Regions from separate parts of the Arthrobacter sp. Ld5 genome, predicted to be linked through region 1. Evidence: riboswitches for the same ligand, from Rfam matches in the RefSeq annotation. Region 1 holds a riboswitch; each other region holds the start of a gene.

Region 1 (3,868 bases):
GGCCAGGGGGATCGCGAGCGAGAGCGCCGGCAGCACGAGCGACCGGAAGCCGTCATTGCCCGCCACCGGGAACCAGCCGAGGGTGACGGCGAAGACCACCGCGAGCATGATGCCCACCCAGAACTGAGGGAGGGAGGCGAAGAGCACCTCGACGGCGCGGCCGGCGCCGTCGAGCACGCGCCCGCGCCCCACGGTGAGGAGGGTGAACGCGAGGGCGATCACCCACGCGAAGACCAGGGCCAGCCCGGCGAGCTGCAGCGTGGGCAGGATCTGCGGCCCGATGATCTCCAGGACCGGGACCTTGAAGATGTACGAGACGCCGAAGTCGCCGCGGACGAGATGTCCCAGATAGGAGAGGTACTGCACGAGTACGGGCTGGTCGAGCCCGTACTCCGCGCGGACCGCCGCGACCGTAGCCGCGGACGGTGAGGAGCCCGCACCGCCGAGGATCGCCGTGACGGGATCGCCCGGCGTGAGGCGCAGGACGAAGAAGGTGAGGGTCACGGCCGCCCAGAGGACGAAGAGGCTGCCGGCCGCCCGCTTCGCGACGACCTTGCCGGCGGGGCCGGCGGTCGCCGTCGTGCGGGCTGCGGCGCTGAGGGAATCGAGGGATCGGGTACTCATTCGGAATCCACCGCCGTGACGTCGTAGAGGTAGGGGAGGGACAGGCTCGGCTCGAGGGTGAGGTTCCGGTAGCGGTCGCTCCGGAGCGCCACCTGGCTGGCCTGGTTGTAGAGGGGCAGTTGCAGCGCGTTGTCGCTGACGATCCGCTGCGCCCGGTAGTAGAGGTCCCCGCGTTCGGCGGGGTCGTCGGTGGCGAGGGCGTCGTTGAGGATGCCATCGAGCTCGGGGTTGCGGAAACCGGATCCGTTGGGCACGAAACCCGCCGATTCGGTGTACTCGGAGGAGAAGACGATTCTCAGGACGTCGGCCGTGTTGGTGTTCCAGTAGTCGGCGCGGAGGTCGTAGTCGAAGGTGTTGCCGAGTTCGCTGACGGTTGCACCGTCGCCGTTCTCGATGAGCACCTCGAAACCGGCCTTCTTCGCCGTCGCCTGGATCTGCGTCACGAGCGCCTGATGCGCGGTGGGCCACGCGCCCGGTGTGTAGGGGAAGTGAACGGTCAGGCGCTCGCCGTCCTTGATGCGGAAGCCCTCGTCGTCGCGCTCCGTCCAGCCGGCCCCGTCCAGGAGACGTGCGGCCTTCTCCGGGTCCGGATCGTAGACGTGCTCGAAGTCGGGGGAGTAGAACCCCGTGGTGGAGCTCAGCGGTCCGCCGGCTCGGGTCACCGTGCCGAAGTAGACGCTGTCGATGCCGGCGTCGAGGTAGGCGCTGTGCAGGAACGCCTTCCTGACCGCGAGATCGTCGAACGGTGCGCGCGTCGTGTTGAGGATCAGGTTCGTCGGGTTGCCGGGCCGGTCCTGCAGGATGAGCTCCACGTGCGGGTCGGCCTCCGCCTCGTCGAAGTGGACGGACGGCATGAGGTCCAGGGCGTCCACCTGGCCGGCCCGGAGCAGCCCGTAACGCGTGGAGTCCTCCGGGACGATCCGCCACTCGATCTTCTCGATGTGCGCCGGACCCTGGTGCTGCGCGTAGGGCGGGGCTGAGTTGTAGTCCTCGTTACGGACGAGGCTGACCCTGGACTGCGGTACGTAGTCGACGATCTTGTAGGGGCCGGTCCCCACGGGTGCGTTGCAGTTCTCGGCCTGCGGGCGTTCGAGCGCCTCCGGCGATTCGATGCCGAGGAAGGGCTGCGCGAGCACCTCGAGGAACGCCGCGTACGGGCGGTTGAGGGTGACGACGGCCGTGGTCTCGTCCACGACCTCCGTACCGACATAGGGCTTGAGGTAGCCGCCGGCCGTCCCCGACTGCGTATCCGGGTCGACCATGTGGTCGAGGTTGGCCTTGACTGCCTCCGCGGTGAGCCGGGTGCCGTCGGTGAAGTGGACGTCGTCGCGCATCGTGAAGGTGTAGGTGAGGCCGTCGTCGGACACCGACCAGTCCGTGGCCAGCCACGGGTGGATCCGGCCCTCCTTGTCCTGCGAGACCAGGGAGTCAAGGTAGTTCGCGGCGATGGACGCCTGTGGCATGTCCCCGTTGACGTGGGGATCGAGGCAGGAGATGTCCTTGCCGGTGGCGAAGACGAAGGTGTCGTCCTCGCTCGCGGCCGCCGTCCCTCCGCAGCCGCTGGCGGTGAGTGCCACTGCCGCCGCCGCGGCGAGCAGGACGACGCCGCGGGGTGTGGATCGGCGGGTGGGTGGGGGTGTGCTGGTGCTTGCTGTTCTCACACGGGGCTCCTGAATCATCGCCCGATGGAGGGCTGATACAGGGTCGCCAGCGGTTACCCGGGCGTGGAGGAGCACGCACGGGCCGACCAACGAAAGCGTGTAGCTTCTCCATCGGTCCTGGCAGTAGCACCGTTCCCCGTTGCTACGCGGGGGAGGTTGCTGCGGCGTCGTCGATCCAGGTCTCTCGGCCGCTCGGGATGGTTACGGCTCCAGCTAAGCGCACGGGGACGCCGGTCCGCCAGCGGCGCCCGTCACATTCGGTCACGCGGCGTCACCCGGGGATATGCGGGGCATGCCCTGACGGCACGACGGCGCCCGGCGAGCTACAGGCCGGCGGCCGCGTGGAAGGTCCGGAGCGCCTCGACGACGAGCTTGTGGTCCTCGAGCTGCGGAAGGCCGGAGACGGTGACCGTCGCGACCGGCCCCACGCCCTGGATGTAGAGCGGGAAGGAGCCGCCATGTGCCGCGAACTGCGTCGTATCGAACAGGGGATCGTCCTCCACCCGCCCGCCGTTCCGGCGCCCGCGCAGGCCGACGAGCAGCGAGGGAACCAGGTAGCGTTCGGCCGTCCGGCTCTTCGCGTCGAGCCAGTAGTCGTTGTCCGGGGTGGTCCCGTCGAGCGCAGCCCGGAAGAGGATGTGGTCCGGACGTCGGATGCACACGGCTATCGGCAGGTTGCGTCCTGCACCCAGCTGGACGATCAACTGCCCCAGCGCGACGGCGTCGTCGTTCGTGAAGCGGGTGAACTGGAGTTCGGCGACTTCCCTCTCGACCGTGGCAATGAGCGCCTCGAGTGCCTCGGCAGACTGTTCGCTGCCGCCGTCCGGGTCGAACGGTCGGACGGCTGTCGGGAGGGCATCATTGCTCATCTGCCTAATTTACGTCGTCGGCGGGGTGCGGCGGGCTTTTCCTCGGTTGTTTAGCAAATTTCCGCGCGTGAGATGCGCTTCCTCTGGAACATGTGTGGCACGTGTGCCTCGTGATCCTCCGTCGATCAGGATCGCCACGCGCTAGAGTCCGGGCGCGCACGGTCCTGAGCCGAGGAGTGCGAGTCCGGCAAGATCGCCCTCACCGAACGAGACCCGTCCCACGTTCTGCTCGTACATCAGTTGGCCGGGGTCATCCACATGGTCGAGTCCGACCACGTGTGCGAGTTCGTGCATGATCGTCGCCCTCAGGTACGCGCGCCCGTCCGGGTAGCGGAGCGACTCGACGGCGTCCGGCGCATCGAGTTGCACCTGCCCACCCACGTATACCAGCGGCTGCCCGGGCGTCTGGGCGTAGTCGCTGCCGCCCAGCCCCGCGATGTCGCCGGCGAGTCTTGGAATCTCGGCCTCGCTGGTCCAGGTGATCAGTACCGGCACCCAGGTCTTCCCGTAGAGCTCCGGTTGGTACAGGTCGCGGTCCTCGCTCGGCGCCTCCGTGGTCGCGCCGTCGTCGATGAACTGCAGCCCGGTGGCGGCGGACACCGCAGCGACGGCCTCCTGCACCAGCCCCTCGGACCCGACCGGGGCACTGTCCGGCCGGACCACGTAGTGCACGGGCCGGCACGGGTCGTACGCCACCCACTCCTGCTCCTCGAC
Region 2 (3,868 bases), on a different contig from region 1:
GGAGGAGCTGGAAGGCGGACGTCGCTGAGAGGGAGGGCCCGATGTCGCGGAGCTGTTCGGTGCGCAGCTTCGTCAGGAATCCGTATTCCCCGAAGTTCGCCCACCACTGGATGTTGCCGTAGGAGGGCACGGGTTCGGTCATCATGGGGAACTTCCCGTTGCCCCAGTCGAAGCGACCGCTCTCCACGATCACGCCGCCGAGCGTGGTGCCGTGCCCGCCGATGAACTTGGTGGCCGAGTGGATGACGATGTCCGCGCCGTGCTCGATGGGACGCACCAGGTAGGGCGTGCTCAGCGTGGAGTCCACGATGAACGGGATCCCGGCGTCGTGGGCGACCTTCGCGAGGCCCGCCAGATCGGCGATCTCACCCGAGGGGTTCGCGATCACCTCGGCGTAGACCGCCTTGGTGTTGTCCCGGATGGCGGCCGCATAGTCCGCGGGGTCCGTCCCGGGGACGAAGGTGGTCTCGATGCCGAAGCGGCGCAGTGTGACGTCGAGCTGGGTGACCGTTCCCCCGTACAGCTGGGATGCGGCCACGATGTGGTCGCCGGCCTGGCAGAGCGCCGCGAAGGTGATGAACTCCGCGCTCATGCCGGACGCCGTCGCCACCGCGCCGATCCCGCCCTCGAGGGAACTGATGCGCTCCTCGAACGCGGCGACGGTCGGGTTGCCGATCCGCGAGTAGATGTTGCCGTACTTCTGCAGGGCGAAGAGGTTCGCGGCGTCGTTGGTGTCCTTGAACACGAAGGACGTGGTCTGGTAGATCGGGACCGCCCGGGCGCCGTGGGTGGCGTCGGGAGTGCCGCCGGCGTGCAGTGCACGCGTGCGGAAGCCGAAGGAACGTTCTGCCATCAGGCACCTGCCTTGCTGGGTCGGGATGCCGCGGGCGCGGAGCGGGCATCGGGGTGGGGGCCGGAGGCGGCTGTGGCGATGCTCATGGTCTCCTCCATCGTTCTGGCAGTAGCACCCTCATGTCGCCGCGGGAACGCGGAGGCCAGGGTTGCTGCGGCGTCAGTGAGCCAGATCTCTCGGCCGCTCGGGATGGTCGGGTCGAGTCTGACACCGGGCGGGCGCAGAACCAAACCATGTGTCCCCGTATGAGGTGGGCCTTGCGGGCTGCGGACCGCCGTGGCTGCGCGGGCGCTCCGGCCGGCGCCTAGGGTGGAGGGATGGAGGATTGGAGATCGGCGAGCCGGGCGCAGGACCGGAGGCTGTGGCAGACGCTCTGGTGCGTCGGCGCCGCCCTGACGCTCACGCTGGCGAGCAGCATCCTGGTGGCCGTCGGCGACCCGGGAGCGGAGGTCCTGGGACGGTTCCACGTGCAGCAGGCGGTGCTGCTCGCGCTCAGCGCGGCGGGGACGATCGTGGCGCTCCGCCGCTGGCGGGCGCTGCGCGAGTGAGCGCACCCTACCTCCCGTTACTCAAATGTGACAAATCGGCGAGGCGCTGGGTATTGTCGGCGAGTGCCTCCGCGACCGTGGGGCGCTCCTGGACGGATTGCCGAGCCCTGCCGTCGTCCGGGACACGTTCGCAACCACGAAGGCAGGGACGGGGGAACCATCAGTTCCACCGGGCGCGCAGGGCAACCTGCAGGCGTCCTCGGGGTTAAGTCGCACCGCATCACCCATCGGTGATGCGCGCGGCCGGGTGACTCCCATCCGAACCCGACAGCTCACCCCGCAGGCATGGGAGAGGTACAACACCATGTCACGAAACATCACTTCCGCACGTCACCGTGCCGACGTCGACAGCAATCTCGCGCTGCAGGGCCTGTCCCGCGCCGCCAAGGCCCACGCCACCGCGGTCGGCCGCCCCGTCGCCATCGCCGCCGTCACCTCGGGCCTCGCCCTCACCGCCGTGGGCACGGCCAACGCCGGCGAGTACACCACGCAGAGCACGACGACGGCCCCCGCCGCCGTTGCAGCACCGGCCGCCGCCGTCGCTCCCGTCGCAGCCCCCGTTGCTCCCGCTGCCGCCTCCACGACGCACACCGTCGTCGCCGGCGACACCCTGGGCGCCATCTCGGCACGCTACGGCGCCGACCTGACCGCCGTCCTCACGGCGAACGGCCTGTCCGTCTCCTCCATCATCTTCCCGGGCGACACCGTCACCATCCCGACGGGCGCCGCGACGGCTCCCGCCCGGACCGTGTCCGTGCCCGTGGCCGTCCCCCAGGCCGCCCCCGCCGCGTTCGTGGCTCCCGCTGCTCCTGTGGCACCGGTCCAGCAGGCTGCGGCTGTAGCCCCGGCCGCGCCCGCTGCTCCCGCACCGAGCGTGAACCTGCTGTCCGCCAAGATCACCCCGGTTGCTTCCTCCTCCTCCGGCGTCGGCGGTACGATCCTCGCCTCCGCCCAGGCCCAGCTCGCCGCCGGTGCCGTCCAGGACTGCACCGTCCTGGCCGAGAAGGCACTGCGCGCCGCGGGGATCTCCGTGGGCGACCTCGGCCCCTCGCAGTTCCTCAACTACGGCACCCAGGTCGGATCCCCGGCTCCGGGTGACCTCGTCGTCACGGCCGGCCACGTCGCCATCTACGCCGGCGGCGGCCAGGTCATCAGCAGCGGCATGAACGGTGGGAACCTCACCATGCAGCACCCCCTCTCGGATCTTCCGGGAGCCACTTTCGTCCGGGTTGCTGGCTAAATACCGGAACGAACCACACGCGGGAAGCGGCAGGTGCTTGGACGGGGCACCTGCCGCTTCCTTCTTTTAACGCCTCTCCGGCCACCGTGTCAGCGGCGCGCCAGCACGTCCTGGATGCCCGGGATGCATCCCTCGTTCTGCAGGGACGTGGTGTCACCGAGCGCCGAGCCCTCGTAGAGCTGCGTCAGCAGGCGGCGCATGATCTTGCCGGAGCGCGTCTTCGGCACATCGGGGACGACGACGACCGCGGACGGCCGCGCGATGGGCCCGATCGCGGCCGCGACGTGGGCGCGGAGCGTCGAGGCGACGTCCCCGTCCGGATCCGCGCCGGCAGCCAGCACCACGAACGCCGCGATGGCGTGACCCGTCAGGGGATCGGGGACGGGGCACGCGCCGGCCTCGGTGACGAGGGGATGGGCCACGAGCGCCGACTCGATCTCGATCGTGGACAGGCGGTGGCCCGAGACATTGATGACGTCGTCGACGCGGCCGAGGATCCACGTGTCGCCGTCGTCGTCGTACCGGGCGCCGTCACCGGCCAGGAACCAGCCCTGCGCCGCGAACGTCCGCCAGTACGAGTCGAGGTAGCGCTGCGGGTCTCCCCAGACGGTGCGCGCCATGGCCGGGCCGTGGCGGTCGACGACGATCAGGCCCTGCACGCCCGGAGGGACGGCGGCGCCCTCCTCGTCGACGATGCGCGTGCTGACACCGGGCAGCGCGCGGGCCGCGCACCCCGGCTTGAAGTCCGTGTCGCCGGGGCTGGGGGAGAGCACGGTGGCGCCGGTCTCCGACTGCCACCAGGTGTCGACGACGGGCACCTCGTCGCGGCCGAGGTTCCGGCGGAACCAGCGCCATGCCTCGGGGTTGACCGCCTCGCCCACCGTGCCGAGCACGCGGATGCTCGAGAGGTCGTAGGAGCCCGGGACGCCGTCCGGGAACCAGCCCATGAGCGAGCGGACCAGCGTGGGCGCGGTGTAGTAGCTCGTGACGCCGTAGCGTTCGACGACCTCGAGGTGACGTCCCGGATGGGGCGTGTTCGGCGTACCCTCGTAGATCACCTGGGTGGCCCCGTTCGAGAGCGGCCCGTACAGCTCGTAGGTGTGCGCGGTGACCCACGCGAGATCCGCGGTGCACCAGTGCACGTCGCGCTCGCGCAACGCCGGATCGGGATGGCTGAAGAGGTGCTCGAAACTCCATGACGCCTGCGTGAGGTACCCGCCGGAGGTG
Region 3 (3,868 bases), on a different contig from region 1:
TAGCGGATGAACAGGACGTCGGTGGTGTTGGTGTGCCATACCCCGGCCAGGGCGTCGTAGTCGCCGGCGTAGCGCAGCTCCGTGAGCTGGGCCTGGGGGAGCTGGATGATCCGGAGGTCGAAGCCGACCTTCCGGGCCTCGCCCTGCAGCTGCACGAGCAGCGGGCTCGGCGTGGAGCTCTCCACCGTGGGCACCTCGACCGTGAGTCGTTGTCCGTCCCGGGTGCGGAAGCCCTCGTCGTCGCGGCCGGTCCAGCCGGCCTCGTCGAGGAGGCGGGCGGCCCGCTCGGGGTCGTGAGTCAGGACGCCCTCGACCGACGGGTCGTAGTACTTGCTCTCCTTCGACAGGTACCCGTCGATGGGGGTGTAGGTGCCGAAGCCGAGGCTTTCGGTGACGGCCTGCGTGTCCACGGCAGCGGCGAACGCCTGCCGGACCGCGAGGTCGTCGAACGGCGCCCGGTCGAGGTTGAAGCCCAGCATGTAGGGGCTGCCGGTACGGGGGAGGTTCCGGTAGGTGAAGCGCGGGTCCGCCTGGACGGCGGCCGCGTTCTGCGGAGCGAGGTTCTCCGTCAGGTCGTACTGCCCCGAGACGAGCGACTGGTGGCGGATGACGGGTTCGCTGACGAGGGTCACCTCGACGCCGTCGAGGTGCGCCTCGCCGTCGCCGTCCAGCCACTCCGGCGCCCAGTCGTAGCCCTCCCGCTTGGTGTAGCTGATGCTCTGGCCGGGCTTGTACTCGGCGACGGTGAAGGGACCGGTGCCAATCGGCTCCTGGCACAGCGTCTCCGGCGACTCGGTGATCGCCTTGCCCGACGTCATGCCGAGCCAGGACTGCGCGAGCGTGTAGAGGAACGGCGTGTAGGGGTGGGCGAGGTGCGCCTCGAAGGTGTACTCGTCGATGACCGTGCCGTCCACGTACGGGGCGATGTACGCGGCGGCGAGGGGCGACTTCGTGGCGGGGTCCCTCATGTGCTCGAAATTCTGGCCGAGGACCTCCGCGTTCCAGGGTGAGCCGTCACTGAACGTGACACCCTCCCGGAGGTGGAAGGTGTAGGTCCTGCCGTCCTCCGAGATCTCCCAGGACTCGGCGAGATACGGCGCGATCTCCCCGTTCTCGTCGAGGGTCACCACGTTGTCGTAGACCAGGCGCCCCAGGAACTGCTGCTGGGTCGCCGAGATGCCGTGCCCGTCGAGGCAGCCGGGCTCGGCCGAGATCGACACGTCGAGCACGCCGCCGGTCACCGGCTCGCCGCCGGCCTCCACCGGGGAGACGGCCGCGCCCCCGCAACCGCTGAGCAGTGCCGCGAGGGCGACGACGGACAGTGCTGGGAATCGGCGGCCATGCGGTCGATTCCGGGCAGGGGGTAGTACGGATGCGTTCATGGGTATTCCTAGGGAGGATCCGGCCCGACGGCGGGCGAAGGTCAGGGAAGAGGGAAATGCGCAGGAATCGCGTCGACGCGCGTGCCTGTCAGGGGAAGGTGCGGTGTGCGGTGCAGCTCACGATGTGGCCTCTCGATGTGCTCTTGCCCCCGCCGGACCAGCACTGTGTGCCAAGGCGAAGGCCGCTTCGTCATCCGAACCACCCACGAACATGGGGTTGGTGCGCGGCCTAGTCGGAGCTTGGCGGCCGCATCTCTTGAAGCTGGAACAACTATAGGCATGCCGTCGGGTGCTTCGGTCAACAAGAAGTAATGTGACTGCGGTGCCGGTGCGGCTACGTGCGTGCGGACTGCCCGACGTCGATGGGGGCGCGGACGCCCGACCGCGGGGCACCCGCCGCGCGCAGGGCGTAGAGGATCGTCAGCAGATCGATGGCCTCCTGTCCGAACGCGCCGGCCAGCGGGGGGACGAACCCCAGCGCCGCGCCGATCATCAGTACGAGACTCAGCCCGATACCGATCCAGATGCTCTGCAACGCTATGCGCAGCGTCCGCCTCCCGATGAGCACGGCTTCCGTGACCTTCGCGAGGTCGTCGACCGTGATGACCACCTCCGCCGATTCGCTGGCCGCCGTCGATCCCCTCGCCCCCATGGCGATGCCTACATCCGCGGCGGCGAGGACCGGGGCGTCGTTGACGCCGTCGCCCACCATGACGACGGGGCGCTCGGAGAGGTGCCTGACGATCTCCACCTTGTCCGCCGGCAGGCAATCGTGGTGGATCGTCGTGAGACCCGCTTCCCGTGCGATGTGGCGTGCGGTGGCTTCGACGTCGCCCGTGAGCATGAGCACCTCCCGCACGCCGAGGGCGACGAGCGAGCGGACCGTGGCCGGCGCGGCGCTGCGCAGGGCGTCCCGCAGCACGATGACCCCGGCGAAGCGCTCGCCGATGCCCACGTAGACGGCGGTCTCGCCCGCCGACAGGGGAGGGTCCGGGACGCGCCCGACGAGGCCTTCCACGAAACGGCGCTTGCCGACGGCGACGGTGGTCCCGGCGACGTCCGCGCGCACGCCGTCCGTGGCGAACTCCTGTGCCCTGCTCGCCGGACGGAGTGCCAGGCCGCGCCGCGCGGCCTCAGCGGTGATGGCCGCGGCGAGGACGTGGGAGGAGTACTGTTCCGCGGAGGCGGTCAGGGCGAGGACCTCCTCCTCGGTGAGCGGCGCTGCCGTCGGGGCGAGGACGACCGCGCCGACCACCGGCGTGCCGGAGGTCAGGGTGCCGGTCTTGTCGAAGGCGACGCTCCGGGCCCGCGCCAGCTGCTCCAACGCCTGGGTGCTCCTGATGATGATGCCGGCGCGGGCGGCCCTGCTGATCCCCCCGACGAAGGCCACAGGGGCGGCGATCAGCAGGGGGCAGGGTGTGGCGGCGACCAGCACCGCGGCAGCCCGTGTCGGGTCCGAGCTCAAAAACCAGGAGAGCGCGGCGAGGGCCAGGGCGAAGGCGGTGAAGGGAACCGCGAAGCGGTCGGCGAGCCTGACCGTCGGGGACCGGCTGGCCGACGCCTCCGCGACGAGGGCGACGATCTGGCTGTATTGCGATTCCGCGGGAGTCGCCGTCGTCCGCAGGGTCAGGGCCTCCGCCCCGTTCAGCGATCCGCTGAGGATGTGCGCGCCACGCTCGTAGTCGACGGGCAGACTCTCACCCGTGATCATGGACTCGTCGAGGGTCGCGGAATCCGTGGTCAGCGTCCCGTCGGCGGGCACGACCTCCGAGGGCCTCACCAGCACGAGGTCGCCCACGTGGAGGTCGTCGATCGGGACGTCCTCGATCGCGCCGCCCCCGGTCCCGCCCTCGTCCGTTCCCTGCCCCCGGCCGTCTGCCGCGATCCGGTGAGCCGACCGGGGTGCCCGCTCGAGCAGCGCACGGAGCTGGGTCCGCGCGCGTGTGGACGCGTACTCGTCCAGCGCCTGGCCGCTGGCGATCATCAGCACGACGACGATGCTCGCGTAGTACTCGCCGGTGGCGGCCGTCGCGAGGATGGCCATCAGCGCCAGGAGATCGACGCCCCAGTGTCCCTTCCGGATGTCCCGGAGCATGCCGTAGGCCTGCATACCGGCCACTGCCAGGGAGTAGGACGTCGCCGCGATCTGCGCGGCCGCGCTGTTGCCCGCCGCATCGAGGAGCACGGTGACCACGATGACGACGCACGTGAGGACGACCAGCCAGGGCAGTTTCGGGAGCGAGGTCCTCGGCGGCGGCCGCGGGACCGCGGACGGACCGTCCCGTCGACCACCCGCGTGGGGTGGCCGTGGAAGGGCGGGAGAGGTCACGGGAGGATCTTCAGCGCCGTGTCCCAGTTGAAGTGAGGGTGGGCGTCACCGACCTGCAGCCCCATGACCAGCAGCATCATCGCCTCGAGTTCACGCGAGCGGCGCAGCGGTCCCGCGTCGACCGGGCGAAGACCCGAACCTGCCACGAGCCTGCTGA

Evidence for each region. A riboswitch is a leader RNA that binds a small molecule or an ion and turns the genes downstream of it on or off. The one in region 1 is predicted to bind S-adenosylmethionine.
Region 2: it holds a riboswitch for S-adenosylmethionine, as region 1 does, so the genes downstream of both, ACSGDB_RS15265 (O-acetylhomoserine aminocarboxypropyltransferase/cysteine synthase family protein) here and ACSGDB_RS01760 (ABC transporter substrate-binding protein) in region 1, are expected to answer to the same signal.
Region 3: it holds a riboswitch for S-adenosylmethionine, as region 1 does, so the genes downstream of both, ACSGDB_RS09010 (ABC transporter substrate-binding protein) here and ACSGDB_RS01760 (ABC transporter substrate-binding protein) in region 1, are expected to answer to the same signal.

Annotation. Positions count from the first base shown of each region.
Region 1 covers NZ_JBPKBO010000003.1:95,452-99,319, reverse strand. Annotated here, with positions in the region: gene ACSGDB_RS01765 (ABC transporter permease) at 1-624, opposite strand, end outside; gene ACSGDB_RS01760 (ABC transporter substrate-binding protein) at 621-2,285, opposite strand; SAM riboswitch class I at 2,391-2,489, opposite strand; gene ACSGDB_RS01755 (heme-degrading domain-containing protein) at 2,609-3,154, opposite strand; gene ACSGDB_RS01750 (matrixin family metalloprotease) at 3,296-3,868, opposite strand, start outside.
Region 2 covers NZ_JBPKBO010000024.1:469,550-473,417, forward strand. Annotated here, with positions in the region: gene ACSGDB_RS15265 (O-acetylhomoserine aminocarboxypropyltransferase/cysteine synthase family protein) at 1-853, opposite strand, end outside; SAM riboswitch class I at 945-1,049, opposite strand; gene ACSGDB_RS15270 (hypothetical protein) at 1,171-1,401, shown strand; cyclic di-AMP (ydaO/yuaA leader) riboswitch at 1,521-1,700, shown strand; gene ACSGDB_RS15275 (LysM peptidoglycan-binding domain-containing protein) at 1,706-2,641, shown strand; gene acs (acetate--CoA ligase) at 2,731-3,868, opposite strand, start outside.
Region 3 covers NZ_JBPKBO010000018.1:70,841-74,708, forward strand. Annotated here, with positions in the region: gene ACSGDB_RS09010 (ABC transporter substrate-binding protein) at 1-1,382, opposite strand, end outside; SAM riboswitch class IV at 1,517-1,644, opposite strand; gene ACSGDB_RS09015 (heavy metal translocating P-type ATPase) at 1,717-3,711, opposite strand; gene ACSGDB_RS09020 (NADPH-dependent F420 reductase) at 3,708-3,868, opposite strand, start outside.